One region of the Vibrio sp. VB16 genome, then DNA from elsewhere that is predicted to be linked to it. Evidence: riboswitches for the same ligand, from Rfam matches in the RefSeq annotation. Region 1 holds a riboswitch; each other region holds the start of a gene.
What was found. A riboswitch is a leader RNA that binds a small molecule or an ion and turns the genes downstream of it on or off. The one in region 1 is predicted to bind thiamine pyrophosphate.

Region 1 (10,413 bases):
GTGAAACTGAATTACTTTCTACTGGGCTGGGTGAAGTCCTTGAAATGTCTAAATCAGGTCAAGTAACCGTGTTAGCGGTCACAGCACCGAAACGCTTAGAAGCCGCACCAAACATTCCAACGCTAATGGAATACGGCAACAACACTGTTTTTGCCAACTGGCGTGGATTTTTCGCAGCACCGGGAATAAGCAAAGAAAAAGTGCAGGAATGGAATGCCGTACTATCGAAGATGTATACCACCGATGAGTGGACCATAGTAAGAGATCGTAATGGCTGGATTGATAACTACAAAGCCTCTGATGATTTTTTCAAGTTTCTCGAAGAACAAGAAAAACAAACCGGCGCACTTATGACTGAACTTGGCTTTCTAAACAAGTAAATCAGACAAGGCCATAGTCTCCTATGGCCTGATTATTTATCATTTCCTTCTGTTTTAATGGATAATTTTGGAGCGTTATGGCCAATAACAACTCGATACGGTTTAACGGATCAAGCGTACTATCTGGAGATCGAATAAGCGCGATAATTTTTTTGATTGTCTGTCTATGTTATGGATATCAATCATCGCTCATTCCCTTTTTTCCCGGTGACGAATACGAACCTTTCACGGCTCGAACTCTGCCGACTATTTTGACTGTGGTTGGTATTGTTTTGTCGCTGTTGTTGCTAGTTTCGACTTCATCCGACAAAGAGAAAACCGACATTACGCAATTTCATTGGCGGTTATTAGGGTCGTTTTTACTGCTCATGGCGCTGTATGGTGTGGGGTTAACCTATCTTGGATTTGTATTAGCGACGGGCTTTTTTTTAATGATCGGATTCTACTTGCTAGGAGAACGTAATAAAAAAATATTGTTTGGTGCCTCTTTTCCTTTTGTCATCCTTTTTTATTTAATGTTGACCCAAGGATTAGATATCTATCTAGAACCGGGCATTATTTTTACAATCTGGTAGGAGGTTATTATGTTAGACGGAATTTTACAGGGCCTATCCACCGCTATATTACCAATGAATATCTTCATGGTATTTGTCGGTTGTTTTGTTGGTACTTTCATTGGTATGTTGCCTGGCCTAGGGCCAATTTCAGCCATCGCACTCATGATCCCAATCACCTATGGGCTTGAACCCTCTTCTGGATTGATCCTTATGGCTGGTGTCTACTACGGCGCGGTTTTCGGAGGCTCAACCTCATCAATTCTTATCAATGCCCCTGGTTGTTCCTCTACCGTTGTTACTGCTTTTGATGGCTACCCGATGGCACAAAAAGGTCAGGCTGGAAAGGCGTTGGCATTAGCGGCATACTCTTCATTTACTGGTGGTACTCTTTCAGCCATCATGCTACTGGTCGCCGCCCCAGCGTTAGCTAAGGTCTCGTTAAGCTTTCAGTCACCAGACTATTTTGCTTTAATGCTAGTGGGCCTCTCTGCCGTAGCCGCATTTGCCGGAAAAGGACAGGTAATTAAGGCATGGATGATGACTATTCTTGGATTAATGCTTTCTACCGTTGGTATTGATAAAGGCGTCGGCGTTGAGCGCTTTACCTTTGGTTTAACTGATCTAATGGATGGGTTCAGCTTTTTATTGCTGGCGATGGCCACCTTTGCCCTTGGCGAAACCTTGATGGGGATACTAAAGCCAGAAAAAGAGAATCACCCTAAAGAACAGGAAAAAATGGTCGACATTGGTAGCATGAAAGTGACCAAGGAAGAGTTCAAAGATGTTGCGCCTGTTGCTATTCGTTCTTCTATTCTTGGGTTTTTCGTTGGTGTACTTCCCGGCGCGGGTGCCACCATTGCAGCCTTTCTAGCTTATGGTCTAGAACGAAACCTAGCACCAAAAGAAAAACAAAATGAATTTGGTAAAGGCAGCCTACGAGGCCTTGTTGCACCCGAATCCGCCAACAATGCCGCATCTAGTGGGTCGTTTGTACCATTGCTAACCCTTGGTATTCCTGGATCCGGCACCACGGCGATTATGCTTGGGGCGTTAATTGCTTACGGAATTCAGCCTGGACCTCGCTTATTTGTAGAGCATCCTGAAATATTCTGGTCTGTCATCATTTCGATGTACATCGGAAATATTGTCTTGATCATTTTGAATCTGCCGCTGATTCCCTATATTTCTAAACTTCTCGCGGTACCGCGAACCGTTCTATTGCCTATGATTCTTTTTTTCTCAATCACTGGTGTGTATCTCGTCTCGTTTAATACGATGGATGTCTTCATCATGTTGATTATTGCGATGGCAGCGATTGCATTGAGGCTCGCCAACTTTCCTTTAGCGCCTTTGTTGCTAGGTTTTATTCTCGGAGGAATGATGGAAGAGAACCTAAGAAGAACGTTGATGATAAGTGATGGGGAGTTAAGTTTTCTGTGGGAGCGCCCGATTACCTTAGCGTTCACGATTATTGCGGTGATTGTTGTCATGGGTCCAGTTATTTTATCCCTCATGACGTCTCTCTTTTATCGCCTGAAAAAAAGGGAATCATAGAACCATCACGTATTAATAAAAATGCGCCTACAACGGCGTATTTTTATACTCTCACATGATCGTCAGCATCAGTGATCAAAGACCATATCGGTCAACGAATCCTTTTTCGATAACATCGTTCAGGGCGACCAACGGTACCATAATTAACATCGGCGTCTAATTCACCCGTACTTATCAAGTATTCCAGATACCGTCGTGCGGTCGTACGGCTAGAGCCAATCGCCTCCCCTGCCTCATCCGCGGTAAATACCTTATTCGAAAGAAATAGACCTCGTATTTTTTCAAGTGTCACTGAATCTATCCCTTTAGGCAAACCTAATTCTCGGTTCGGTTCTGAAGGGTGATTACGCATCATTTCATCCACCAACGACTGGTTAAGCCCTTCCGTTTGGTGTAGTTTTTCCGCTCTATTTTTGTATTTCTCTAGCGCGGACTCCAGTCGGGAAAAGAGAATCGGCTTGAGTAGGTAATCAATCACCCCATAGCGCATGGCCTGTTGCAATGATTCGACCTCTCTAGCAGCGGTAATCAATATTACCTCACACGCCTGATTGAGATGACGTAAACGCGTTAATATCTCGATACCGGTTCCGTCTGGTAGATAGACATCCAGTAGGATTAACTCCGGCTTTAATATGTCAAGTTGCATCTCCGCTTCTACGACTGAAGTGGCAATGGCGACCACAACGAAACCCTCTATAGTATCGAGATACCGTTGGTGCAGCTCGGCAATATTGATGTCGTCTTCGATTATCATGACTCGTATTGGTGTGCTCATTGCTTTCCTTCCTTGGGAATATAGACGGTTACTCTTACGCCTGCCGTTTTGTTTTTCACTAACTCTATATGGCCACCGTATCGGTCGGTGAGTTGCTTAACTAAGAACAATCCGACCCCTCTGCCATTCAGCGCTTTGCTCGATACCCCTCGTTGCAACAACGAGCCTGTTTCTAAATCGTCAGGAAAACCGCACCCATTATCAATAACGTCAATGATGATGTCATGACCAAAATCACTCAGTACCACCTCGATATTACTCCGCGACGATCGCTCTATTGGTAACTGAGTAATGGCGGCCAAACTGGCTTCAAATGCATTATCAATAAGATTACCTAAGATAGTGACCAGATCATCTGCATCTACATGGCCATTTAACGAAGCCAGCCAAGACTCTCTATCCACAATAAGATACAGACCAAGCTCTCTTGCTCGCTCAGTTTTGCCTAACAACATACCCGCCACCAAAGGATCTTGGATCATTTCACGTAAAAATTCGATGAGCGCTTGGTAGTGCTCTGTCTCTTTCCCAATCAGTTGCTGTACCGCATTTAACTCCCCCATTTGTATCAACCCACTAATGGTATTGAGCTTATTTCTGTTCTCATGTGTTTGAGAACGCAGCATTTCAGCATACGCCTTAGATTGAGAAAGTTGTTTTGTTAGTTCGCTGATTTCATCTCTACGCCTGAAGCTCGATACCGCCCCAACCACTTTCCCTTCAACAAGGATAGGGTTGCGATTGGCGATGATACGTTGATGATTAAAATACAGTTCAATATCGTGCTCGGGCTGCTCTCTCTCTATTAGGCGATACAGATCCGAGTCCGGAAGTACTGTGGAAAAAGGTCGATTTATCACCTTCGTTTTATCTAAGCCGAGAATGTCGCAAGCGCTGGTGTTAATCGACCTTAAAATTCCCTGCGAATCGATACTGATGACGCCTTCTTTAATCGTGCTCATCGTGACATCAAGTTCACCGTATAAACGTCCGATTTCTTCTGGTTCAAAACCAAGAATAGCTTTTTGGAATCGTCTGGAAATATAGTTAGAAATAACGGCATTTACCATCATAACAAGTACGACCATGCCAAGAAGAAACGTCAAATAAGATTCAATGCGGTCTTCCAACCCCGCTAATAAATACCCTACAGACACGACACCAATGATATGCCCATCTGCATCAAAGACCGCCGTTTTCCCACGAACGGATTTACCTAAAGACCCTTCCGCAAAGGACACATAAGACTGGCCATAGATGAGTGCGAGATCATTGTCGCCCCCCTTCATTGGCTGCCCAATACGGGTTTTCACTGGGTGAATAAGGCGAATACCTTCTTTATTCCCAACCACTATAAAAGCGGCACCAATAGCATTGGTCATCTCTAAAAATCGCGGCTGAAGATTGGCGGAAGAGCCTTGTTCTAACATTTGAATAACGGCGGTAGATTGAGCAAGAAAGTTGGCAATACCTTGGGCTTTAAGACCCGTTTCCTGTTCTTGTGAGTGTTTAATATAGCTGAACCCAGCTAAGGATAAGACCAATAGCTGCAATAAACCGGACAGTATCATGATAATGAGCATTCGACGGCGAAAACTAATTTGACTCCATTTCATAATGACTCCCTGACCTCCAATCTACGCTTGAACTGGTGCAGACTGACTAGCAAACCTGCTCATCAACTGACGGCATCAACACTAATACTTACTTAACAATACTACAACATAGCGATAACTATTCTGTTTAATTGTTGATCTACTTTCAACCAGATAGGTCGGTTAACGTCCAAAAGTATCTAAGCATGTTCCTCTGCCACAGATTTTAAAATGTCACTCCAGCGATGATAGACGAGTAAATGACCAAGGTTTTCAAATTCATGAAATGTTGAATTACTAAAGCTACGGTGAAATTTTCGTGCCAATTGAACGGGAACATGCTGGTCCAAACTGCCATGCCATATCGTCACTGGTGAAACGATAGTTTCAAAATTAATGTTCCATAGACGACTAAGAATGACCAGATCTTCGCAAAAGGCATTCGGCCCTTGTCGCATCGCTTCTCTAAACGCCAATAAAAAATTATCGGTGACTTCTGTTTCTGACAATGCCGCCGCATCACTCTTACACAAATGTTGATAAACCTGATCAAAATACAACTCGTGATCCTTCATCAAATTATTGGTAATAATTTTTAGAAGTGGATGCAGTACCGACGGGGCTCTCATCGCGATTTGCGCTAAAAACTTATTACTGGATTTTACGCCATGGAAGAGATTGATTGGTTGGTAAGGGGTGACAGTACTGACAATCGTCGTATGCACTATCCGTTCTTTTAATAGGGATGCAGCCGCTAAGGCATAGGGCCCTCCTCCACAAAATCCCATAAGAGAAAATCGGTCCAAATTGAGAAAGTCCGCCAACGTATCTATGTCGCGCGCGATACTCGCCAAAGTTCGGCTTGGATCGGCCGTTGATAAGCCAAATCCTGGGCGATCAATGGTAATTAAACGAATATTATGGTCAAAAAGAGTCCGATTGTTTGGATGTTGTTGCAGTCGTGAACCCGTACTCGGTGGAAGCAAGATAACCGGAATACCGCTTTTTCTGCCTATATCACTGAATCCTAACTGCCTCTCATCACTGACTTTACAGATTTGATGATAGCGTGCGGTTTCAAAAATAAGCTTGGATTTTAACGAACTGACAGCATCTCTACTTTCCGCTGTAGGATTCATCAGAATCAGCTTCATTAACTCACTTTGCCGGTGGCAATCTGTTTTTTGAAAGACAGATTTTAGTTGAGTCCGAATGGTATTAATCGAAACACCGTGACTATCGCTAATCTCATTCAATGTTTTATTATGCGCCAGTTTTTCGACCAGTCTCTGCTCGGCTTTCGTTAAGTTGTAGCGTTGACAGAACCCGGTTAGATTGGGTTTTACATCCACATTTTGATTTGCAAAAAGAACCAGTATATTGCTGCCAAGCTGATATTGGTCATCAATCCGAGACATACTGATACTCACTGGATTGGTTTGAAAACTGTCGCGAAGACGCATTGTGGTTTCGCGCTCCTCCCTTTTTAGATCAGTCAGTTCAGACAATAGTTTATTGAACCGCTGTTGTTGGGAGTTGAGCGAGAATACAACATGACCACCCTCTATTTTCACTAAATCTGTGGTCTTTAGAAAGTCGAGTGCCAGTTGGTTCTGTTGCACCAACGCCCCATTAGCAGTAACAACAAAGGCAGGTAAAGGTAAGAAGTCGAATAGGCTCAATTGCAGATGTTGGTGCTCATCATTATCTTTCATTCGATTACTGATGGCGGCACTTCGCTCTAGGTGTTCAACGATAGTGGAAACCTGAGAAAGGCCTCTATACCTTTCGACCTCCCGCATTGATAACCGTTGATTTACCTGCGCAGTTGCGCTCACCACACGTTCTACTTCCAATGGTGGAAGCGTTGATGCTATCTGTTCCAACAAAACAGGCCACTGGGTCGGATCCAATGCAGTATCATAGATCTGCGCAACCAATTCTGGCGAAATTTGACCGTTAGCATCCATTCTAGAGTTCTCTATGCAATCGTGGGCTTATCGTTCCAGCAACCATAGTATCGACCTGTTCAGTTGCAAACATTGACGAGAGTCATTGCGTAGCGCTTTTCGTTGCCCAATGAATTTGCTACACTCTTTCGGCAAACATATTTTAGATATTAGTCGGGGAGCGATGGGCCACAACCCAAAGCTGAGACCATTTCGATGGGACCCGTTGAACCTGATGCAGTTAACACTGACGTAGGGAACTGATAGCCATGCCTATATAAGGTTGTCTACATCCCGTAGCCTACCTCCTCCATCTGGCTGCTGTTATTCCTTTACGATTACGTTTAGGAACCAGAGATGACCGTAAAGAACACAACACCAATTGTACTTACCATTGCCGGTTCAGATAGCGGCGGCGGTGCAGGTATTCAGGCGGATATCAAAGCCATTTCGGCGACAGGCAGTTATGCTTGCTCCGTCATTACAGCCCTTACCGCACAAAATACCCAAGGTGTCACTGGCATCTTCCCCATCTCACCTGAATTTGTAGAACAACAGATGGACGCTGTTTTTTCCGACCTCAGTATCCAAGCCGTAAAAATCGGTATGTTGAGCGACGTTAACATTATAAAAGCCGTCGCCAGAAAACTTCGCCAATATAAGCCTAAACACCTTGTCATCGATCCTGTAATGGTCGCGACTAGTGGCGACTTACTGCTCGAAAGCTCAGCCATCAGCACCTTAAAATCCGTTCTATTACCCTTAGCCACGATGATCACACCTAATCTTCCGGAAGCGGCCGCCTTAACCGGCGAATCGGCACCTAAAACTGAAGCGGAAATGAATGCACTCATTGTAAAGCTTAGACAATTAGATACGCGAGCTATCTTACTTAAAGGTGGGCATCTGGACTCTTCCGATAACAGTACCGATCTATTTATCACTAAAGGGCATGTCGAACGCCTATCGACAACCAGAATTAAAACGCAAAATACTCACGGAACAGGCTGTACGCTTTCATCAGCGATAGCCAGTTATCTTGCACAGGGCTATACACTCAAAGAAGCAGTTCAACTCGGTAAACACTACATTACTCAAGCAATTTCGCACGCTGACACGTTAGATATTGGCCACGGTCACGGCCCTGTTCATCACTTTTATCCGGGACACCAATTGGTTCAAAACCTTTATTCGTTTCCAATACAAGATGAAAACACACAATCTAGCGGTGACGTTGCGTATGACTAACCCTGTACTCATTGAACTAAAAAATGCCTCGTTAGGCTACAAAGATAGCCAACAACTCATCCTTTCTGACCTGAACATGCAGATATCAAAACAGCGATGGACCTCTATTTTGGGTAGAAGTGGCTGTGGAAAAACCACCTTGCTTCGCTTTCTGGCTGGCCTGTTAAATGATGACCTTGACTGGCAAGGTGAGATGAAAAGCAGCCTTAGCGGTGAGCCACACCAAAATGTCGCCTATATGGCACAACAAGATTTACTCATGCCATGGCTCAATGTCATGGATAACGTCTGTTTAAGCTTCAAATTTGGCAACCTCATCTTGTCAGAAAAAGACAAACAAAAGGCCGTTCAACTTATCGATCAGGTTGGACTGTCGAATCAACGCCATCAGTTCCCTAATCAACTTTCAGGAGGAATGCGTCAACGAGTCGCTCTTGCCCGAACGTTAATGCAGGATAAGCCTTTGGTATTGATGGACGAGCCGTTCTCAGCATTGGATGCGGTGACTCGTTACCAGCTTCAAAATCTCTCAGCCACACTTCTACAGGACAAAACTGTGGTGTTAATTACACACGATCCTCAAGAAGCGCTGCGATTAGCTGACCACATCTATCTCATGTTAGGAAGTCCATCTCAAACGCGTTCTTTTCCTGTTCCCTATGGTCATGCACCTCGATCCTTGAACGGGGAAATAGCAGAGTTACAACAGAAACTAATAGAGCAATTGGAGCGAGATTATGTTGGAAATTAACGTATTGGACGCCACCACTAAAGCGCATATCGCAAAAAAAAAGAAGGCTATACACCCTTTGCTTCAGGGCCTGCTGACCGCCTGTCTATTGTTTGGATTATGGCAGTTGATTGTTGTGGTGTTTGCATTCCCTCCTTTTATCTTGCCGTCGCCTCACGCCGTCATGATGAAACTTATACTAAGATTCGACGTGTTGCTCTTCCATACATGGATAACCACTCAAGAGATAGTACTTGGCTTAATTTTAGGCCTCACTATGGGGTTGTTTTTTGCATTACAGATGCTTTTATTCGAGCCTTTGAAACGCTGGCTGTTGCCTCTCTTAATTGCCAGTCAAGCCATTCCAGTATTTGCTATTGCTCCAATATTAATGCTGTGGCTCGGTTATGGGATCGCATCTAAAGTGGTCATGGCGGCACTCATTATTTTCTTCCCCGTGACGACATGTTGTTACGACGGACTGCGCTCTACCCCTAGCGGTTATATTGACCTCGCTAAAACCATGTCAGCATCTAAATGGCAAACGTTAAGACACATCCGCCTCCCAGCCGCATTACCGGCCCTTGCTTCGGGCATTCGAGTTGCCGTCGTCGTTGCCCCGATCGGCGCGGTAGTTGGTGAATGGGTAGGTTCCAGTGCTGGACTGGGGTATTTAATGCTGCAAGCCAACGCACGAATGATGATCGATGAGATGTTTGCCGCATTGTTTATTTTAGCCCTATTTTCTATCACCCTATATTTCATCACAGACAGATTACTCAAACGAGCTATCCATTGGCAGCTCTAACCTAAACCCATCAATATTTAAGGAAAAATAATGCATTCCCAAACCCGAACAGGTTCTATCGCAAAAAAAGGATGGTTGGCTCTTTTACTCTCTGGTCTTTCTCTCAATGCGAGCGCAGAGCAAAAGAGTGTTACGTTAATGCTGGACTGGTTCGTAAATCCTAACCATGGTCCTATCGTCATAGCGCAAGAAAAAGGTTACTTCAATGACCAAGGGCTTAACGTTGTGATTCAAGAGCCCGCAGACCCAAGTATGCCGGCTAAGCTTGTCGCTGCAAATAAAATCGATTTGGCTATCTCCTATCAAACCAGCTTAACCATTGATGTCGCTGAAAACCTTCCTCTCATTCGCGCATCTACTCTCATCGCGACGCCACTCAATACCCTGATGGTTTTAGACAATGGCAAGATACATTCTCTAGCTGATTTAAAAGGTAAAAAAATAGGCATCGCTATTGCGGGCAATGAAGAAGCAACTGTAGGTACCATGCTCGAATCAGCGGGTATTACCTTCGATGATGTAGAAATAATCAACGTTGGTTGGGCGCTTTCTTCTTCTTTAGCATCGGGGAAAGTTGATGCGATTTGGGGAGGTTTACGCAATTTTGAGTCAAATCAGCTTGCGATTGAAGGCTATAAAGCGAAGGCTTTTTATCCTGAAGAACATGGTGTCCCTGCCTACGATGAACTTATCGTTGTAGCCAACGCGAACCATTATGATGCCGATGCTATCCGTCGATTTAATAAAGCGATAGAGAAAGCCACTATATACATTATTAACCACCCGCAAGACGCATGGATAGAGTTTGCCGCTT
Region 2 (10,413 bases), on a different replicon from region 1:
GGGTGGGTTTAGGGAAATCGGTTGGATCAAACATTGTTTTTCTCCTTTATCTATTTTAAATGTTCAAACAGCGCCTCCTTTTAGGATGGCGCACTTTCCAGTGCCAGCGATTTACGGATGTACATTACACCTTCGTCATCTCTTTGCTGACGTGGACAGATAAAGTATATAAGGTAATGGTGACAAATAATGGCACCATTGAATGGAAACCTTACGATATGAATATTCGCTTACGACAAGACGCCATCGTGCGTATCCTTCGCCGCAACGGTACTTCAACGGTCGCCGACCTAGCGGATGAGGTTGGTACATCTAGGCGTACCGTATTACGTGATATCTGCACGCTGCGCGATGAGGGCTTTGTCATTCATTCTGAACCTGGGCCCGGAGGAGGCTTGCAACTTGATCCTCGCTCAATTCAAACCACAATTCGACTCTCGGTCGCCGAAGTCTTTGCACTTCTCATCAGCGTTGCATCGATGTATGCAACCGGAGGTATTCCATTTTCGGGGCTCGCAGATGTAGGGCTCGCCAAAATAGAGCGCGCATTGCCATCAGACAAGTTACGCGACCTGCGCCGTCTACTGGATTGCTTGTATGTTGCGAAACTTGCGCCGCAGGTGGACATAACCAATATGGGAGAAATGGACCCCGCGCTACTGCCCGCTTTCGAGACAGCCTTTTTGCAACGGCTGTATTTACGCTTTCAATACCGTGACGCAAAAGGAGCAGTAACCAACCGATATGTTGAACCGCAAGCTATGTTGATCTTGCCACCATTATGGTATTTGGTCGCTTGGGATCCGGCATGCGATGATTTCCGTCATTTTCGAATGGATCGAATCAGCACACCTGAATTTGTCGAAGGTAGCACATTTCTGCGGCGACACGTGCCGTTCGAAAATCACGTATCTCCAATTCGCAATCTGGCTCGTTAACTTTCACAAACATTATTCATTCGTTTGTTCAGGTCGGTCGAGTTGAGACAATTATTATACAGACAACAAGGGAAGAGGCTTTAGGCATCAACCTATCAGAGTTTGCGGCATTCACTCTATTGAACGACCCATATGGCGAAAGCTTAATCAAAGACTATTTTAAGCTCTATGTCGACTTAGCACTTCGATACGGAGTAGGTCTTCAATTGGAGTCCGCCACATGGAGAGCCAGCCACTCTTGGGGGAAAAAATTGGGTTATACAAAAGATCAACTTGAACAGATGAATCATAAAGCGACGGCAGAAATGGTATGCGCATGCACCATACCGGAGTACAAAGAAGCAACAGGAATAGTGTTAGCGGCTAAAGAGGCCGATATCCTTGTCGTTATTGGTTTCACATTAGAAATAGATGGTCGGCTACCTAGCAGCCAGTCTATGAGAGAAGCCATCGATTTTGTTGATAGAGAAACGCAAAACTACGTTTCGTACTACATGATTAATTGTGTTCACCCAATTCACCTAACGAATACCTTGAAGCGCAATGAATCAAGGAAAAAAGGATTCAAAGTATAAGAGTGAATGGGAGCGAAATCGTGAGAGGACGCTCCTTCTGATAACCACAAGCCCCGTGGTACAGATCCAAGATGCTTTAAGGATTACTTTTCTAACTGCTTACCTAAAGTTAACCATGTATCGACTACGGTATCAGGGTTAAGAGATATAGAACTAATACCTTCATCAATTAACCACTTAGCAAAGTCTTGATGATCTGACGGGCCCTGCCCGCATATGCCCACATATTTACCCGCTCGACTTGCTGCGTCGATAGCCATTTTCAGCATTGCTTTTACGGCCGCGTTTCTTTCATCAAAGATATGTGCCACATCACCAGAATCTCTATCCAGTCCAAGAGTCAATTGAGTCATATCATTAGACCCAATTGAAAAACCATCAAAGTATTGAAGAAACTCATCAGCCAACACAGCATTAGATGGCAGCTCACACATCATAATCACTTTCAGCCCTTTTTCACCTCTTCGAAGATCAAATTTTGCTAAAAGCTCAATCACTGAGGACGCTTCGCTTAGTGTTCGAACAAACGGGATCATTATCTCCACATTCTTAAGACCCATATTGTTTCGAACTCGTTTAATGGCTCTGGTCTCTAATTCGAAACAGTCTTCAAAATCCGATGATACGTATCGTGACGCCCCTCTAAAACCAAGCATAGGGTTCTCTTCATGTGGTTCATACTCTTTTCCTCCAATAAGATTGCTATATTCATTCGATTTAAAGTCAGACATGCGAACAATCACCCGCTTAGGCCAAAATGCGGCCGCTATCGTAGATATACCTTCTGACAACTTCGCGACATAAAACTCAATTGGATCGGCATAACCACGTATCAGTTGGTCAATTTTTTTTTGCGTTTCCACCGACTGTTTATTGTAATTAATCAGAGCCTTAGGATGAATTCCAATCATCTTGTTGATGATAAACTCTAAACGAGCCAAGCCAACACCTTCATTTGGCATACAAGCAAAACCAAATGCTCTATCTGGATTACCAACATTCATCATCACTTTTGCTGGCAATTGCGGTAACTCATCAACCTCTGAACGTCGAACCTCAAAATCCAACTCGCCCTGATAAACAAACCCGGTCTCCCCTTCCGCACAAGAGACCGTCACTAGCTGTTGGTTATTTAATTGTGAAGTGGCGTCATGACAACCGACGATAGCTGGGATCCCAAGCTCACGAGCAATTATAGCCGCATGACAGGTTCGACCGCCTCGATTGGTTACAATAGCAGATGCCTTTTTCATCACAGGTTCCCAATCGGGATCTGTCATATCCGTGACTAAGACATCGCCTTGCTGAACATATTCCATTTCACTCAAATCTTTCACAAGGCGAACAGGACCAAAACCAATCTTCTGACCAATAGACCGCCCTTCAACAAGAATATCGGCTTTGCTATTGAGTTGGAACCTTTCGATAACTTTGGTATCGCTTCTTGAGCAAACTGTTTCTGGTCTAGCTTGAACAATAAATAGTTCGTCGGTCAAGCCATCCTTAGCCCACTCAATATCCATTGGGCAGCCATAGTGTTCTTCGATGATCATTGCCTGATGAGCTAATAGAACGATCTCTTGTTCAGTAATTGAGAACGTTTCTTGCTCGGCAATACTAGTACTGCCGATCTCAACCTGCTTCCCTAATTGTCGACTGCCTCCATAGGTCATTTTTGTTAACTTAGAGCCCATGGTCTTCTTCAAAATTGGATGATACCCCATACCCAGAATAGGTTTGTGAACATAAAATTCATCTGGGTTCACCGCTCCCTGAACAACCATTTCACCCAACCCCCATGAGGAGGTAATAAATACAACCTGATCAAATCCGGACTCGGTATCCAAAGTAAACAGGACGCCTGATGCGCCTTTATCAGAGCGCACCATCCTCTGAATACCCGCAGATAATGCTACACCTCTATGGTCAAATCCTTGATGAACACGGTACGAAATGGCTCTATCGTTAAACAATGAAGCAAATACATGCTTTGTCGCTTCAATGACAGAATCTATCCCACAGATATTCAAAAACGTCTCTTGTTGTCCAGCAAAAGAAGCATCTGGCAGATCCTCTGCCGTCGCTGACGAACGCACGGCAACAGACATACTATCGTCACCATCGATAAGCTCAGCATAACAATGGCGAATATCTTGCTCTAACGATGGAGGTAGCGGAGCTTGTAACACCCAATTTCTGATCTTTTCACCAGCTTCTCTTAAGGCTACTACGTCTTCCACATCAAGCAGGTCTAAAATTGAATGAATACGTTCATCCAGTCCGTCAAAGTCCAAAAACTGATTAAAGGCATACGATGTTGTAGCAAACCCGTTGGGGACGGACACACCAACTTGAGCTAAATTCGATACCATTTCACCGAGTGACGCATTTTTTCCACCAACTTTATCCACATCATTCATTGATAAAGTATTGAACCAAAGTACGTTCTGTTTCACGTTGTTTCTCCTGAGCTGTGTCGCTAATCTTGTAGGGGGAAAGCAATTATTTCCGTCGTTATCTTGTTGCAAATATCCAATATCGAACAGAAAACTGATTTGCATGGTGTTAGTATCAGTATTATTCTTATACAAATATAAAATATTTTTGAATTATTCAACTTATTATGCAAAATTTAAACGAAAGACGTGATGTGTTTTATATTTCTGATGGAACAGCTATCACATGTGAAACTTTAGGCCACGCTGTATTAGGTCAATTTCCTTTTGTTGTCTCCGAGCAAACGATACCGTTTGTCGAAAACAGCACTAAAGCTCAGGAAGCCGTTCAGCGCATAAATCAGGTGAGCAAAACAGCGGAAAACAAACCTGTTGTTTTTCTATCAACGGTCGTTCCCGACGTGAAGTCGGTCATCATGACCGCTGATGCCCATATTTATGATATTTTAGGTACGTTGGTTGAGCCAATTCAGAACGACTTACAACTAGAAGCTAAACCTAAGTTGCAGCGCTCCCGAAGCGTAAATAAAGATGAGAAAGCATACTTCGACAGAATTTCGGCAGTAGAATACACGCTAAACCACGATGACGGTCTTTCAATTAAAGACATTGACCAAGCAGACCTTATCCTGTTAGGCGTTTCGAGGAGTGGAAAAACACCGACAAGTTTATACATGGCATTGCAGTTTGGCGTTAGAGTAATAAATTATCCATTTATTAGCGAAGACATGCAGCAACTCAAATTGTTACCATTATTTGAAATGCATCGACATAAACTATTTGGTTTAACCATAGACAGTGAACGACTTTCAGAGATAAGACATCAACGATTAGCAAATAGTACCTACGCAAGTGCACAACAATGTAGTAATGAACTACAGTCTGTTGAGCTGCTCTTTAGAAAAGAAGCCATCCCTTACCTCAATACTTCATCACTGTCGGTAGAAGAGATCTCGGCAAAAATATTGCAGTTGACTGGATTAAAAAGAAACTTATTTTAATTGACTATAAGAACCAAATTGGACGATTTTCACCCGTCGTCATGTTCAAGCAAGTAGAGCCATTCGTAAGAATACCGCTCTCTAAAACAATTTTTGGTCTCCAACACATGGTGTATTGCCAAGTGCAACTTGAATGGATCTCTGGCTTCATCCAGCATATCGATGCCACTGACAATGTTATAATTCATAAAAACCAATTAATGTTTTTGAGACACTATTTAGTCTGACCGCTCTCTCCGCCTTTCACCGACATAACTGGTATCTTGAGAGCCGGGTCTATTTATCTTTCATGGCCCAGCGTTAACACAAGTGAGTTAGGTATGCCCCAGATAGATCAACATCAGCACGTAGAAAACCAGCAAGCAATCAACAGTGACGACGGAAAAGAAGCCATGACGGCTATCGCTTTATATGAAAATCACCTAAAAGACGGCTGTCAGCAACTTCTGACCCTGAACCAAATACTGTTAAAGGCTGAACGTGGGCAAAGGCGCAGACAAACCCTCAATCGACTGAGCTGGATTTGTGGCCTGTCCGTTCTTGTCATTATAATCAGCTATCTCACCGTGGGTGTAAACCTGATAACCGCAGTCGGCCTTCTCGTTGCCTATTTTTCAGGTCTGATCCTGCACGATAAGCTATCACCAGCGATGATTGTCCCTGAAGAGACGAATCAGTTGTATACGCTTAACAATCAGCTCAGGGAAGAAATTGCCTCAGCAGAAGAAAATACCGATGGCTTACTCTTCCGCCTGCTTAAACAGGCCAACTTGTTGGAAATGGCTAGGAGTAGAGGGTTATTGCTGGAAGATAATAAGGTCGATCTTTACCAGCTCGAGGGTAACGGATTATATCAGTATCTGGACGCCATAAACCTGCTTATGGAACACAAAGACCGACTGAAAGGGCTGTAAAAATCGAGGTAATTTTAACACTTGTTTTGTAACGCCTTAAGAGTGTGTGTTAAGCCGCTCGCCTAACTCCCATAACATATTGATGATTCTGCCCGTTTTCATGACCAGCATAAAATACCCTAAGTAACATACACATAGAGTCTGTGGCATCCAATCATTAGCCTGTTAAAGAGGTTTCTTCATACAACTCTCGTTTTGCAGAATCGAACCAGTGCTCATTAACTCCTATTTAATTGATCTAGTTAGACCTTATCATTTGAAAATATGATTCAATAAAGCGTAACCATATTAATAATGAATTTTTTAGTAGAGGTTTTTAGATGAAAGACACACACAAGTCTATCGTTATACTGATTATGACCGCCCTTCTTATCGGTTGTGCCGTAAATCCTTCCCAAAGTAAGGGGCACAATTTTAATGCGACTGAGCCATCTCTACTGAGTAAGACAAAAGCCAAGTTGTTGCTATGGCGTAACCAACGGTTTGTTAGCGGTGGCGTATTTCTTTCTTATTTCGTAAACGACCAACAGATTGCAGAGTTTAGAAGTGGATTGGTTGAACTCGATCTAGAACCAGGTGGCTATGATATCACCATGGCATTCCCGTCTTATGTCGCAAGTGAACACCCTGTTCCACCATCGGAAATTGACGATAGTTTCGTGTGTAATGTGAAGGTGGAAGTAGAGGTGGAAAAGGTCTACAGCTTTTATTTCGATAAAGACTTAAGTAACAAAAACATGACGTCCAATTGCCGACATGCGAGCGGTTTAATTGAAGGTATTCATTCAAGTGCATACGATGCAACAGAATATGAACCTCAAGTACCCCTACTAATGAAAAGATACCCAGCAGAAAAGGATATTGCACCTCCTTCTCCTGCGATCCCCGATGAGATTGGCGATGCCAGAGTCGCGGCCCTAAAGAAAGAGTTAGCTGAAACAGAGACGAAGCTCGCTTTACAGAACCAAAAGAAAGCAGAAGCAGAGGCCTTAGCTTTATTAGCACTGAAACAAGAGTCGGAAAGATTGGCGGCTGAAAAGTTATTGGCCGAGAAAGTTACAGCTGACAGGTTAGCGGCGGAGAAACTAGCGGCCGAAAAAGTACTAGCCGAGCAAATTGCAGCTGACAAGGTAGCAGCGGAAAAACTAACAAAAAGCAAAGCCAATAACACTCATCACTCAGGTGCATCAGAACAAATCCTAGCCTCGGGTGGCGGTTATCAATGGAAACAAACCGCTGCTGAGTTAAAGACGCTGCCTCCCCAGCTTCAAGGGGGGTATCCGCTCTACAATGAATTATATTTTTATCCAGAAGGGTATTACCTACGTTTTATATGGCGACTAAATCCTAACAGTGGCAAACAAGAAAACGGCTCAATCTCTAATGGTGCTTGGCAACGGACAGGAAATAAAATTACGACTCAAGAGTACTTTTGGTCTCGCGGTAACAGATACGCATATTTAGAAAATAAGTACGTTGTAAACAATGATCACCTTGAACGCATATCCAGTACGCACTATCAGATCAGAGACACCAATTATATGACTGCTGGTGAAGTCAAAGAAATGCCAATATCGAAACACAAATGGATTGCTACCAGTGGTGATGGGCCAAGGTTATATAATGAATATCTTACTGGCGAATTCAGTGAATATATTGGGAAAGCCACAAGGAGAGATTTAAGCGTTAAAGAAGCGGAGAAAAAAGCAACGACGCCTTACAAATGGAAAGACGGAAAATCAATACAACCTTGGCAGGAACATTAATTCCGGTATAGGTATGAACAACGAGTAAAAATAGCGTTATGCTCCATCCTTTTCACTTAGTAAAAAGATGGAGCATTTTGAAAATATGAGGTGTGTGTCCTCATTGATTCGTGACGTTTTTTTTTATTGCGACGTCATCACTTTTTAGGTTTTGTTGTTGCAGTGACAAGTTCCCTTTCTTATACTCCCTCTTGAAACTTGTCGGAGTGCCACATGGCTGAGACCGTATTACGGGATCCGTTGAACCTGATCAGGCTAATACCTGCGAAGGAAACAAGAGAAAATTTTCTACCTAACGGTATTGATGAAAATATTATTGATATTTATGTTAGCGTATCAGATCATGCGACACATATTATGTGTACGCCTCTTGTTTATGTACCAACCCGCCAAGCAACTTTCCCTAAATAGCGACAAAGGAATTTGCTATGACGATTCGCAAACACGCGAGATTGGAAGCTAAACAATTTATAGATTCACTGACTGTAGAACCTTTCCCTAATTCACAAAAAGTGTACGTTCAAGGTAGTCGAACAGACATCCAAGTACCGATGCGTGAAATTTCATTGGCTGATAGCTTAATCGGTGATAATAGAAAGGATCCTATTTTAGAACCAAATGAACTGGTTCGTGTTTATGATACGTCTGGCTTTTATACCGACCCCAATCAACCCGCTAATATTTATGATGGCTTAGAAATAGTACGTTCAGGTTGGATTGAAGAGCGTGGCGACACCATATTATTGGGGCAATCAAATTCAATTTATACCAAAGAACGTTTATTGGATGAAACCCTTGATGAATTTCGTTCTCGAGGCAATGAGCTATATCACTCTGTTCAAGAGGAAATCTAATGAGCTCGTTATGTTTACCTGATTATTTAACGCCACTGCTTAGGCATGTTGAATTGCTGCTTGCAAATGCAGAACAATATCAACTTGGTGATGCCGTTAGTGTTAGCGTGAGTGAATTGAATGCTGTAGAGATTAAGATTGAAGAGCGCCAGCTCAGTCTGCTTTTCAACCAGACTGAAGCCGATTTCTCAGGATTCGAAATACAGGATCAATGGTATGCCCCGTATCCTAACGTTAGGGAAATGCAAGTAAAAGTTGAACAAGACAGCCGCATGATTGTGTGTGGTCTTCCTACTGAGAAGGGCTGTGTTGATATTTGGCACCACAATGGTGAAGCGCGTGCGGTTTACTGCCATCATGCTAGAGGCAGTGAGGCACAACGTGCCATGTTACTTTGCGCATTAGCCTTAGATTACCCTTTGGAAGATGCCGTGACATTAGCGCGAGCTCATGCGTGTGGGTATCAAAGTACTCACCAAAATGGTCACGTTGAAGTTAGCTGGCCATTATCTCGTGAGTTGTTTCCTCGTCCGTTAACGGCGAATCATCCTGAAGTGGATGCGTTGGGTTGGCAAAGTAAAGAACTGGCTGTTGAACCGTTCTCTGCCACTGATTCACAGAAACTGGCGCTATATCCGGTGGTTGATACGGCAGAGTGGATAGAGCGTTTAATTAATCTTGGTGTAAAAACCACACAATTACGGATTAAGAACCCGCAAGACCCACAACTTGAAACTCAGGTACAGCAAGTTATAGCCGCGGGTAATCAACACAAAGCACAAGTATTTGTGAATGACTATTGGCAACTGGCGATAATCCATAAAGCGTACGGTGTCCACCTCGGTCAAGAAGATCTTGAAACAGCAGACTTAGTGGCGATCCAGCAAGCGGGTTTACGAATTGGCTTGTCGACGCATGGTTATTACGAAATCTTACGTGCCGTTGAATTCTCACCAAGTTATATCGCACTGGGTCATATCTTTCCTACCACGACAAAAACAATGCCATCAAAACCGCAAGGTTTGAACCGTTTGGCGTTATACCAAAAGTTAATTGGCGATACATTTCCAACGGTTGCAATTGGTGGCATTGATTTACCTTGTGCTGAAAAAGTGTGGTGTACGGGGGTTAGTAGTGTTGCTGTGGTACGTGCAATTACCGAGGCTAGCGATGTTGGAGCGGTAGTTAATGCATTTAACCATTTATTAGTGCGCCCTGAATTTCCTAAAGCAATTACCGAGAAAGTAATGGGTGGTATTGATGCTGACTGATCAAGAATTTTTACGTTATAGCCGCCAAATTATGCTGTCAGATATAGCAGAGCTTGGGCAACAGAAATTAATTCAAGCACAAATACTGCTTGTCGGTGCTGGTGGTTTAGGTTCCGCAGCCGCGCTTTATCTTGCAGGGGCTGGGGTCGGAAATATAGTGATTGCCGACGACGACGTTGTCGAAAGTTCCAACTTACAGCGTCAGGTTATTTACCGTGATGCTGACCAAGGTAGAAGTAAAGCCAAGATGGCAATTGAACATCTTCAGGCCTTAAACCCTTATATAAAAGTCAGAGCGGTGCAGACACTATTAGCTGGTCAGCAATTAGCCATTGAAGTGGCACTGGCAGACATTGTCTTGGATTGCTCTGATAATTTGCCAACACGTCATGCAGTCAATCAAGCGTGTGTTAAAGCGAAAAAGCCCTTGATATCAGGGGCTGCTATTCGTTGGCAAGGTCAGTTAATGGCATTTGATAATCGTTCTGGGATAGGACCGTGTTACCACTGTTTATTTCCAAACCAGCCAGATACAACGCCAGAGTCTCTAAGTTGCAGTAACACAGGTATTGCAGGCCCGGTGGTTGGCATTATGGGGACGATGCAAGCTTTAGAAGCCATCAAATGCATCACTGGAG
Region 3 (10,413 bases), 1.2 Mb from region 1:
GCAAGCAGAACTCGAGGTGCGTGTCTGCGCCCTACTTCATGAGCGATAAATAATTGATGGGGGATAAGGCCTGCACGCATTCCGCATAAACCACGCATAGGGCTCTTATGCTGTTGGTATTGATTCTTCAACGCGCTATAACGCAATACAAAGTTGTCCATTCGATCTATCTGACCTGCAAACAGTTTGTCTTGCGGTTTATTAAATCGAATTTGATTACTAAGGAATATCTCTCTTAGCATAATGCCACTTTCTTGCGTATCTTCTCTTGTACCTACATAGGTTAGAAGACCATTATCTACTAAAACTTCTTCTACCTTTAGAGACCAACCTTCTTGGCTCTCTGTTGAATCTCCAACATGGAATATAACGCGGGTAATTGGGGCTTCTTTTTGGGCATAAACTCTATTTTCTTCAGACGCAGCGAACATTAACGTCACGGTTCTTGCGTCCAACTCTACGATAGTACCTAAACCCAAATCGCTTTCTGTATCACTTATCCAGCGCTGACCCAAAGCAAATGCCATATGATTGATTACCTCTATGTTGGAGTAGACTCGCGTCTATTATTCTATTCTGTGATGCCTATTGATACACATATTATAGGCAGATAAGAGCGACTATTCTCCTATTTATAGAGAAAGAAAAGCCGAGCTTTTTAAGGTCGCCAATATTACTTCAAGCCGCTATATAGATCACGACTAAAAGAGAATAAAGTGATAATTGTCGAAACGGAGTTTATCTAGAACCAGAAACTTTCAACCGATTAGGTCAACTTGTGCCCGCTTTCACAAACGCACGTAATTTTTCGTTGCTGTGTTGAGCACTTAATTGAATGATGGGCTCATGGATGAGCGCTTTATACTCATCGACAAAGATGAAATCCGTCGCTATCGCTTTTGCATCACTAATATGATGCGTCACCATCACTACGGTAATCTGTCTATCGTCCGCAAGGCGTTTAACGAGCATCAACATTTCATCTCTTAAAATAGGGTCAAGAGCCGAAAAAGGTTCATCTAACAACCAAATACGATGTGGTTGAACAAAACAACGTGCTAATGCAACACGCTGCTTCTGACCACCGGAGAGCTTCTCTGGTGTTCGATCTAATAGCTCATCAATGCCGACCTGTTTAGCCGCATCAATTACCTGACCTTTTTGTGTCACCGTTAGCTTTAAACCGGGATGTAACCCTAAACCTATATTTTCTCTAACCGTTAGATGGCTGAACAAATTATGTTCTTGGAATAGCATGGCGAAAGGCCTTAAATGAGGCTCTTGGTTTAGCAAAGAGACGTCATTAACCGCTATGTTCCCACTTTCTGGATGGATAAACCCTGCAATAAGGGCCAGTAAAGTTGATTTCCCAGAGCCACTAGGCCCCATGAGCGCGACAATGCGGCCATCTTCAAGCATAAAATCAAATTTAAACACTTCTTTATGATAGCGATATTGAACATTAGCGACGTGGAGCATACGTTTTCCCAAATACCTTTTCGACTAAAGTGAAACTGCCTACGCTTAATAGCAATAACGTTAAGGATACCACCGCTGCTGCTTCCATTTGATAACTACCTAATAGTTGAAAAAGATACAAAGGCAAGGTTCTAAAATCTTGGCTGCCAAACAGAGCTATTGCGCTAAGATCGCCCATAGAGAGCATAAAACTTATCGCAAATGCTTGCGCTATCGGTTTTTGTAATCCTCTCCATTCTATCAATAAAAATCGACGCCAGCCTTTCATCCCCAAACTCATGGTGAGAAATTGATACTGTTGCAATATCTGAAAGAATGGTTGAGACAATGTCTTAATTACATATGGCAACGCCATCAAACTATTAACAGCAACCACAATAATAAACGCGAGGCTATACACATCGGTTATTTTTCTAAGCAATAAAAACAGCCCTGTACTAATCACCAAGCCGGGCGTAACGAGGATAATAGTGCCAATAAGTTCGATACCATTTGCATAGTTAGAACGGCCCTTACTTCTCCATATTCGACTTGTTTGAAGTATAGCGACACCAATAAACAGAGCGATGACACTCGCCGAACAAGCAATACTTAATGATGCCTTAACCGCTTGCCAAAACCGGTCATCTTGAAGCACTTGCCACAGCTTTGAATTCAATCCACTCAGTACCACCATCATCAGTGGTGGTAAGACGATAAATGACGCAAAGGCTATCCAACTGCAGTCCCATAATTTTGCGCGGTTATTGTCTTTGGTAAAAAAGATCGGGTGGCGATTGGATTGCATAGCTAAATTATTTGGCTTACTTATTTTTTGTATTGATAGCGATAACAGACCGCACAATAACATCTGCCATATTGCTAATAACGCACCAGCCTGCAAGTCAAAATCAAATTTGATGGCTTGGTATATCGCTAACTCTATTGTCGTTGATTTTGGCCCACCACCCAACGCCATAACGGTAGCAAAACTCGTAAAACAGAGCATGAACACTAAACCACAAACATGAGGTAACTGCTGTCGCAACCTTGGCCATTCTACCCACTTAAATTTGTACCAATGACTCATACCGAGGTAAGAACAGAGTTTATGTTGTTCTGGAGGAATACCTTCTAAAGAAAGAAGTAACAAACGGCTAGCATAAGGTAAATTAAAGAATACATGCGCGAGCAATATGCCATTCAGGCCATATATTGAGAAGGGCAATTCAACATTCCATTTATTGAGCCACGTCGCCAATAAACCGCTATTTCCATAAATGGCTAACAGACCGAAAACACCCACAAGAACAGGCAAAACAAGTGTGCTTGAAAATAACTTTAATAGAAACGATTTACCCATGAAGTCCCGTCTTGATAACGAGTGCGCTACGGGTATAGCTAAGCCAACACTGAGCAGCGTTGATAAGAAAGCTTGATAAAAACTAAATTTAGTGACATGTAGATAGTAAGGATCAGACACTATCTGAGTGAGGTCAAGATTGGGCGCGTATGAAATAAGCGCCCCAAACGCCGAGGTGACAAAAACCACGATAAACACTGCAATAACAATGCCTAACTTCGGCGTTTTATTCATAATTTAGGACACTCGACACTTCAACCTCTATTGAAAACTCAGCTTCTACCAATCGGGGAAATTAATTACAAACATGTCTGATTGAGTATTATTGGACTAAAGCTGATTGCCATTCTCTTATCCAGTTTTTGCGCATTTTCGACACTTCATCAGAAGAAAATGAAAGTGCTTTTTCCGGAATCGTCAGCGTCTCAAAACCTTCAGGCAGTGGAACATTCGTCACTGGGTACATCCAGTTACCTGTTGGCATTGCTGATTGGAACTCATTACTTAGAATAAAGCTCATAAACTCGTCAGCGAGCTTAGGATTTTTGGAACCTTTCACTTTTGCAGCTACTTCAGTTTGCATATAATGCCCCTCATTAAAAATAGCCGCGGCATATTTTGCATCATTTTCAGCAATCAAATGATAAGCAGGAGAAGTGGTGTAAGAAAGAACAAGGTCCGCTTCTCCCTTTAAAAACATCGAATACGATTCAGACCAGCCTTTGGTCACGGTCACGGTTTTTTTAGACAGCATTTCCCACGCTTTACTAACGTCGTCGCCATACACAGACTTCATCCAAAGTAATAGACCTTGTCCGGGTGTAGAAGTACGTGGGTCTTGGTATATCACTTTTAAATCATCACGCTCTTCAACAAGTTCTTTTAAGCTCTTAGGTGGGGTTTGTAGCTTATCTTTGTTATATACAAAAGCAAAATAGCCGTAATCAAAAGGAACAAATGTACTGTCTGACCAACCCTTAGGCAGTGTTGTAGTAGAGGTGTCTACGCTATGTTCTGTTAACAACCCTGTCTTTTTTGCTTCCGTCATTAAATTCGTATCTAACCCTAAAATGATGTCCGCTTTACTGTTGCTATCTTCTAGACGCAATCGATTGAGAATAGACACCCCATCATCTAATGCGACAAACTCTAAGTCACAACCGCATTGAGCTTCAAAGGCTTTTTCAATTTTTGGGCCTGGGCCCCAATCGGCGGCAAAAGAATCATAGGTATATACCGTCAGTTTATCGGCGGCAAAAGTAGAAAATGAAAGGGTTACAGCTAAGGTTGAAGCTAAAATTGAAATAGTGTATTTCACTGGACGCTCTCCATGTTTTGAGCGGCACAGGCTTGAGGGAGGATTTTTGATTTATCCCGCTCAATTCCTACGCCAGTATTATCTGGTTCAGGTGTACGGGTTCTAAGGAAAACTTAATCTCAGCCCAATAGTTGATTATTTAAAAAATAACTATTGAGCACCCCGATGAGTCGACAGTGATTGTATACGTAATGTTATGAAGATACTAGCCGCGAGAATAGATGCTTATCCGCTACGCTAACAAGCCAGTTTATCGGTTGTCATATCCCCAACGCGCAACGAGTTTTTGTTCTATATCGAGATGATCTAATATTCTTGCCACCATAAAATCGACCAAGTCATCGATAGTTTTAGGTTGATGATAAAACCCTGGAGCCGCGGGCATAATAGTCACACCCATCTGAGAAAGCTTATGCATATTCTCTAAATGCAATGTAGAAAAAGGGGTTTCTCTCACGACCAATAATAACTGACCGCGTTCTTTCATAACCACATCTGCCGCTCGTTCTATAAGGTTGTCCGACATGCCATGGGCAATGGCCGCCACACTACCTGCAGAACAGGGACAAACCACCATTTTTTTAGGTGCCGCACTGCCTGAGGCAACGGGAGAAAACCAATCTTCTTTACCACACACTTCTAGTCGTTCAGGTTTGCAGTTCAGTTGTTTAATCAGCACCGCTTTGGCCGCATCGGGACCACTAGGTAACTTTAAATTGTGTTCGGTTGCCATCACAACACGAGCCGCTGAAGAAATTAGCAGGTAAACTTTATAATCTGCCGCTAGCAGGCATTCTAGCAACCGTAAACCATAAGGTGCACCAGAGGCGCCAGTAAATGCCAAGGTAATTGTTTTGTCTTTAATCATCTACATTCTCTGCATTGTTAAAATATCTACTATTTCGGTTGGATAACATCTATTTACTCTTAGCCAATGCCAATCCACCTAACAACTTATCGTGGATATCGTCAAAGCCACCATTACTCATCACGAGTATTTGATCACCCTCCGCTGCTTCTTGCAATATTTCAGCAACAAACACATCTATATTATCACTCACAAAAGTAGGTTGATCACAGTGTTTGGCAATGTCTTCTACTGACCATTTTAAATTATTTGGCTGATACAGGTATATAGAGTCAGCTTTAGACAACGACGTCGCGAGCGTTTCTTTATGAATACCCATCTTCATCGTTGCTGAGCGAGGTTCCAATACCGCGATTATCTTTTGCTTCCCCACCTTATTACGTAACCCATCTAGTGTAAGTTCTATCGCGGTAGGGTGGTGAGCAAAATCGTCATAAACCGTGATACCTGCGACCTCACCTTTTAGTTCAAGGCGTCTTTTGGTATTGATGAACGACGCTAAGGATTCACAAGCCAGATCAGCAGTAACGCCGACATGTCTTGCTGCTGCCACCGCCATCAATGCATTGCTAACATTATGATCACCCACCAAATTCCACCTGACCGTACCAACTAATTCGCTACGAAAAAAAACATCAAATTTGCTGCCGTCTTTTTCGATTTTTTCTGTTTTCCAGTCACAAGATTCATCTCCGATCAGCTCTTGTTCACTCCAGCAACCCCTTTCCAATACATCTTGAAGCGCCAATTCGGATTTAGGGGAGAATATTCGACCATTGCTCGGGATTGTTCGTACTAAGTGATGAAATTGTTTCTTAATTGCCTCTAGATCATCAAAAATATCAGCATGATCGAACTCGAGATTATTCATTACTAAGGTGCGAGGGTGATAGTGAATGAACTTTGACCGTTTATCGAAAAATGCACTGTCATATTCATCAGCCTCAACCACAAAGAACATGCTACTTCCTAGACGCGCAGATACCCCAAAATTCCCTAAAACGCCACCCACAAGAAAACCAGGCTCGTAACCACAATCTTCAAGTATCCATGACAACATGCTTGCTGTTGTTGTTTTTCCGTGGGTGCCAGCGACGGCTAATACCCATCTATCATGGAGGAGGAACTCTTTTAACCACTGTGGACCAGACGTATATTTTAGATTGTGATCAAGGACATACTCTACACACGGGTTACCTCGACTCATGGCGTTACCAATAACCACAAGATCAGGATTGGATTTTAGTTGTGTGGGGTCAAAACCCTCAATAATTTCTATACCTTGAGATTCCAGTAACGTACTCATGGGAGGATACACATTTGCGTCGCTCCCTGTTACTTTATGCCCCAATTGACGAGCTAACACCGCTGCGCCCCCCATAAAGGTTCCACAAATCCCCAAAATATGAATGTGCATTTTATTTTTCCTAAGCTTGCCTGTTTGACTGCACTAATGTGATCGATCTATCAGAGAAAAGCAATCATTCGACTCAGTTGCAGATAATATGTGATACGTAGTTGAAACAATTTGTATATCAAGTAGTTACTTCATTACCAATAAAAAGTTTAATGCCATACAATTGAGCTTGTTGCAACGAACATATAATAATGAATTAGCGCTATAAGTCATTGTAACTAAAAAGCCCTCTAAATCATCAGAAAACGTTAAGGATATAACATGTCTGAATTTCGCACACTTGGCGAATTTATAGTAGAGAAACAAAGTGACTTCCCCCACGCTAGTGGAGAACTATCTTCATTATTGGCCTCAATTAGACTTGCAGCAAAAATCGTAAACCGTGAAATCAATAAAGCAGGACTTGTTGATATAACTGGCTCGGTTGGTGCTGAGAATATACAGGGTGAAGAACAACAAAAGCTGGATTTATACGCAAATGACAAATTCAAAGCTGCACTAGAAGCTCGTGATCAAGTGTGCGGAGTGGCAAGCGAAGAAGAAGATGAAACCGTTGCATTTAATAAAGAGCTAAATAAAAACGCAAAATATGTGCTCTTAATGGACCCGTTAGATGGATCATCTAATATCGATGTCAATGTTTCCGTCGGTACGATTTTCTCAATTTACCGCCGCGTTTCACCCGTTGGCACGCCACCAACTCAAGAGGACTTTTTACAACCGGGTGACAAACAAGTTGCCGCGGGTTATGTCATATATGGTTCATCTACCATGTTGGTGTACACAACGGGTAATGGTGTGCATGGTTTTACCTATGACCCTTCCATCGGTTCTTTCTGCTTATCTCACGAAAGTTTAATCACCCCTGAAACTGGCTCTATTTATTCAATCAACGAAGGCAACTATATTCGTTTCCCGCAAGGGGTTAAAAAGTATATAAAATATTGTCAAGAGAGTGTGCCTGAAGAGAATCGACCTTATACTTCGCGCTATATTGGCTCGTTGGTTGCTGATTTCCATAGAAACTTACTAAAAGGTGGAATCTACTTATATCCGAGCACAGAAAGTCATCCTAATGGTAAGCTTCGCCTTCTTTATGAATGTAATCCTATGGCATTCATCATTGAACAAGCCGGTGGCATAGCGTCTGACGGTAAAAATCGCATCATGGAGCTGAAACCAACCGAGTTACACCAGCGTGTGCCTTTCTTTGTTGGGTCTAAAGCGATGGTCAATAAAGTGGAACAGTTTATTGCAGAAAATCCAAACGAATAACAATTACAAATCTGCGAATTAAATCTACGTAAATTAAAACCGCCTATTTTCAAGAATAGGCGGTTTTAATTTATTTGTTATCCGTTTTTAAATATTGAGAGGTGACCGAATACTAAGCTCTAATAAGTCGAAGCAGAGAAATGAGTATCACAGCACCTAATGTAGCAACGACTATGGTTCCAATAAATCCACCAATGAGAGAAATACCCAAGGCAGACAAGAGGAATTTACCCAAAACAGCACCTAATACTCCAACGATGACATTTATAAGCACACCACGACCTGACCCCTTCATAATAATGCTCGCTAACCATCCTGCAATACCACCAATGACTAATGTCATAAGTAAACCCTGAACGTCCATATTATCTCCCACTTAATTGTCATTTAGAAAATGAGAGGAATATAGCTAGATATATCGGCTTAGGTAATATCATTGCGCTTTTAGAAGCTGATTAAGATGCTATTTTTTATCACTAACAAGGAAACTGACAATCATTTATTCCGATATAACCAATTACCCGATGTGATGGCTTCGTCAAGTTTACTTCCTCCTTGATAAAGGTATATCCATGCAATTCCATAAGGTGTCTCTATTGGATCACGCACGTAATCAATGGGAACATTCTCTAAAATATCCAAGCGTTGTAGAACATCATCATCAACACTATACACTTCACCTAACACCTTGCAATTGCCCTGCGTAACGCCTGGATAGGAGCCATAATTGAACAATTGATAGTTCGGTTCGGTTTCAAAAAAACCAAGGTACTCACTCTCACTGAGTACGTGATGATTAGATTCACCTTTACGCAACGTTCCGTAAACAAAAACCAGATGTCGCATGTATTACTCCCTAATCAAATTCAAATTGATATAACAGATCAACTGCACTATCCATTCCTGACACCGCTTCTAAATATAAATCGGTGACTAATTTATACCTAACCGTGAATTCTCCAAATGAATCAAATATACCAACCCCATATTTCACTTGTAATTCTGGAGTCAGATAACCACTGACCGTTACCTGAGATTCTTCTCCAGATCCAGCGGTGTCCAACTGCAGATCAGACACACCAAAGGTTTCACCGATTTGTCCTACTAGCTGCCCACTCTTAGCCAAGCTTAAGCCAATTAAGGCTGTTGTCATGCTACTTCCACCAGCAGCGCCATCAAGATCTTGTCCTCTCAATAGGTAGGACAAAGCATTCTGTTGCGGCATAGATGGTTTAGAGTAGACCTCGATTGCTGGTTCGTTTGCCGGGCCCGTTACTCGAATACCTGCTACAACATCATCTTGCGTGTTGTCTGGGTTTCGTACCGCATCAATAGCAAGATAAGGTTGATCTGGCGGGCCATTCATCAACACTTTCCCTTCAACAATGATTAAGTCTTGTCCAAAAGATCGATAAGCGCCATTCACCACCTCAACCTCTCCAACAATAAATGGCCCTTTGTCTTTTTGGGTGACATTCAGTTTGCCGACGAGTTCGCCCTTTAAACCAAAAGCCGCCAGTTTAAAGTCGTCACCAATATGGATATTTACGTTTGTTTCCACTTCGATAGGAAGTGCTGTACTTCCTTCTTCAGGCTGAAGGTCTTTATTCAAAATCACTTCATCGGAAGAGACGCCTATAGCACTAGGCGGCAGTTCTTCAACCGTAATATTTCCCCAGGGTAGATAGATATCGCCTTCAATAATCGCTCGTTTAGGGGTAATAGCGATCTGCATATCTGGCTTTATTTTTACTTGAACGATCGGAGGAAGAGTGACATTCAGTTCTTCGGCAAACACTTTCACATTGGTTGACCAAGCGGATAAATCTTCCCAATTTGCGTCTCCATCAAGTTGTAACACACCGTCAGGTGTTTCGATATCCGCATTTAGTCGCGCATCATAACCAGAGAAATCGATGGCAATGGTTCCATTATTAACTTCAACAGGCGCAATATCACCCTGTGCAATAATGTCACCGATGATAAATTTACCATTAACTTTTGGATGCTTAACTGGGCCTGAAATTCTTATATCAGAATTTATATCCGCATTAACCTTACTGTACTCTCCCACTAAAGGCTGAATCATGTCTAAATTGATGTTATCTAAAATTATCTGAGCATCCAGCCCTTGATGTGTGGCTTGAACATCTGGTACTTTCAGGTTTCCTTTGATATCCCCATTATCTGCAAGATCAAAAAGCCAATCGACCGCAAGACTATCTTTATGTAACTGAGCACTAAGTACAATAGATTCCCAAGCTAAGACTATGGGTTGTTCTATCTGTTGTGTTAGCTTTCCTTTAGGTAATGAGATCTTAAATTCAGCATCTGGCTTTTTATTTGGCCCCCAACTTGCCAATGCTTCAGCATTGAATTCTCCCTCGATATTGGTCCCTTTAGGGATAAACATATCAAGCTGACTAAACCCAAAATTTTGAACGTCGAGATGCACTTCACCAGATTGCCCTGCAACGAGATCTTTGCTTAAACAAACCTCCGAGTTAGCTTGTGTCCAGCAATGGGCTTGGACATTCGCAACTTGACTATCGACAAGAAAACTAACCGCAACAGGGTGGTCTAAACCCCACGGACCTTGTACCGTAGATAGTTCCGCTTTATCTAGTGTCCCCTTCCAAACTAATTCAGGCTTTTCATGCAAACCACCAGCAATATGCAAATTCGCTTTTAGTAAATCAGACAGCACATCAAGG

Region 2: linked by a shared signal. The riboswitch ahead of IUZ65_RS21400 (phosphomethylpyrimidine synthase ThiC) and the one ahead of thiD (bifunctional hydroxymethylpyrimidine kinase/phosphomethylpyrimidine kinase) in region 1 are both predicted to bind thiamine pyrophosphate.
Region 3: linked by a shared signal. The riboswitch ahead of thiB (thiamine ABC transporter substrate binding subunit) and the one ahead of thiD (bifunctional hydroxymethylpyrimidine kinase/phosphomethylpyrimidine kinase) in region 1 are both predicted to bind thiamine pyrophosphate.

Annotation. Positions count from the first base shown of each region.
Region 1 covers NZ_CP087590.1:2,810,810-2,821,222, forward strand. Annotated here, with positions in the region: gene IUZ65_RS12825 (tripartite tricarboxylate transporter substrate binding protein) at 1-380, shown strand, start outside; gene IUZ65_RS12830 (tripartite tricarboxylate transporter TctB family protein) at 458-955, shown strand; gene IUZ65_RS12835 (tripartite tricarboxylate transporter permease) at 965-2,491, shown strand; gene IUZ65_RS12840 (response regulator) at 2,583-3,269, opposite strand; gene IUZ65_RS12845 (ATP-binding protein) at 3,266-4,885, opposite strand; gene IUZ65_RS12850 (alpha/beta fold hydrolase) at 5,065-6,834, opposite strand; TPP riboswitch at 6,979-7,089, shown strand; gene thiD (bifunctional hydroxymethylpyrimidine kinase/phosphomethylpyrimidine kinase) at 7,171-8,061, shown strand; gene IUZ65_RS12860 (ABC transporter ATP-binding protein) at 8,054-8,812, shown strand; partial or broken gene IUZ65_RS12865 (ABC transporter permease) at 8,904-9,599, shown strand; gene IUZ65_RS12870 (ABC transporter substrate-binding protein) at 9,630-10,413, shown strand, end outside.
Region 2 covers NZ_CP087591.1:1,119,071-1,129,483, reverse strand. Annotated here, with positions in the region: gene IUZ65_RS21435 (alpha/beta fold hydrolase) at 1-34, opposite strand, end outside; gene IUZ65_RS21430 (helix-turn-helix transcriptional regulator) at 219-938, shown strand; gene IUZ65_RS21425 (homocysteine S-methyltransferase family protein) at 1,058-1,513, shown strand; gene ppsA (phosphoenolpyruvate synthase) at 1,597-3,969, opposite strand; gene ppsR (posphoenolpyruvate synthetase regulatory kinase/phosphorylase PpsR) at 4,137-4,970, shown strand; gene IUZ65_RS21410 (hypothetical protein) at 5,291-5,884, shown strand; gene IUZ65_RS21405 (hypothetical protein) at 6,205-7,650, shown strand; TPP riboswitch at 7,843-7,940, shown strand; partial or broken gene IUZ65_RS21400 (phosphomethylpyrimidine synthase ThiC) at 8,079-8,459, shown strand; gene IUZ65_RS21395 (thiamine phosphate synthase) at 8,504-9,775, shown strand; gene IUZ65_RS21390 (HesA/MoeB/ThiF family protein) at 9,765-10,413, shown strand, end outside.
Region 3 covers NZ_CP087590.1:331,921-342,333, reverse strand. Annotated here, with positions in the region: gene rapA (RNA polymerase-associated protein RapA) at 1-527, opposite strand, end outside; gene thiQ (thiamine ABC transporter ATP-binding protein) at 772-1,479, opposite strand; gene thiP (thiamine/thiamine pyrophosphate ABC transporter permease ThiP) at 1,463-3,058, opposite strand; gene thiB (thiamine ABC transporter substrate binding subunit) at 3,144-4,139, opposite strand; TPP riboswitch at 4,187-4,314, opposite strand; gene IUZ65_RS01665 (flavin prenyltransferase UbiX) at 4,390-5,007, opposite strand; gene mpl (UDP-N-acetylmuramate:L-alanyl-gamma-D-glutamyl-meso-diaminopimelate ligase) at 5,057-6,424, opposite strand; gene fbp (class 1 fructose-bisphosphatase) at 6,686-7,699, shown strand; gene IUZ65_RS01650 (GlsB/YeaQ/YmgE family stress response membrane protein) at 7,812-8,063, opposite strand; gene IUZ65_RS01645 (gamma-glutamylcyclotransferase family protein) at 8,195-8,545, opposite strand; gene tamB (autotransporter assembly complex protein TamB) at 8,556-10,413, opposite strand, start outside.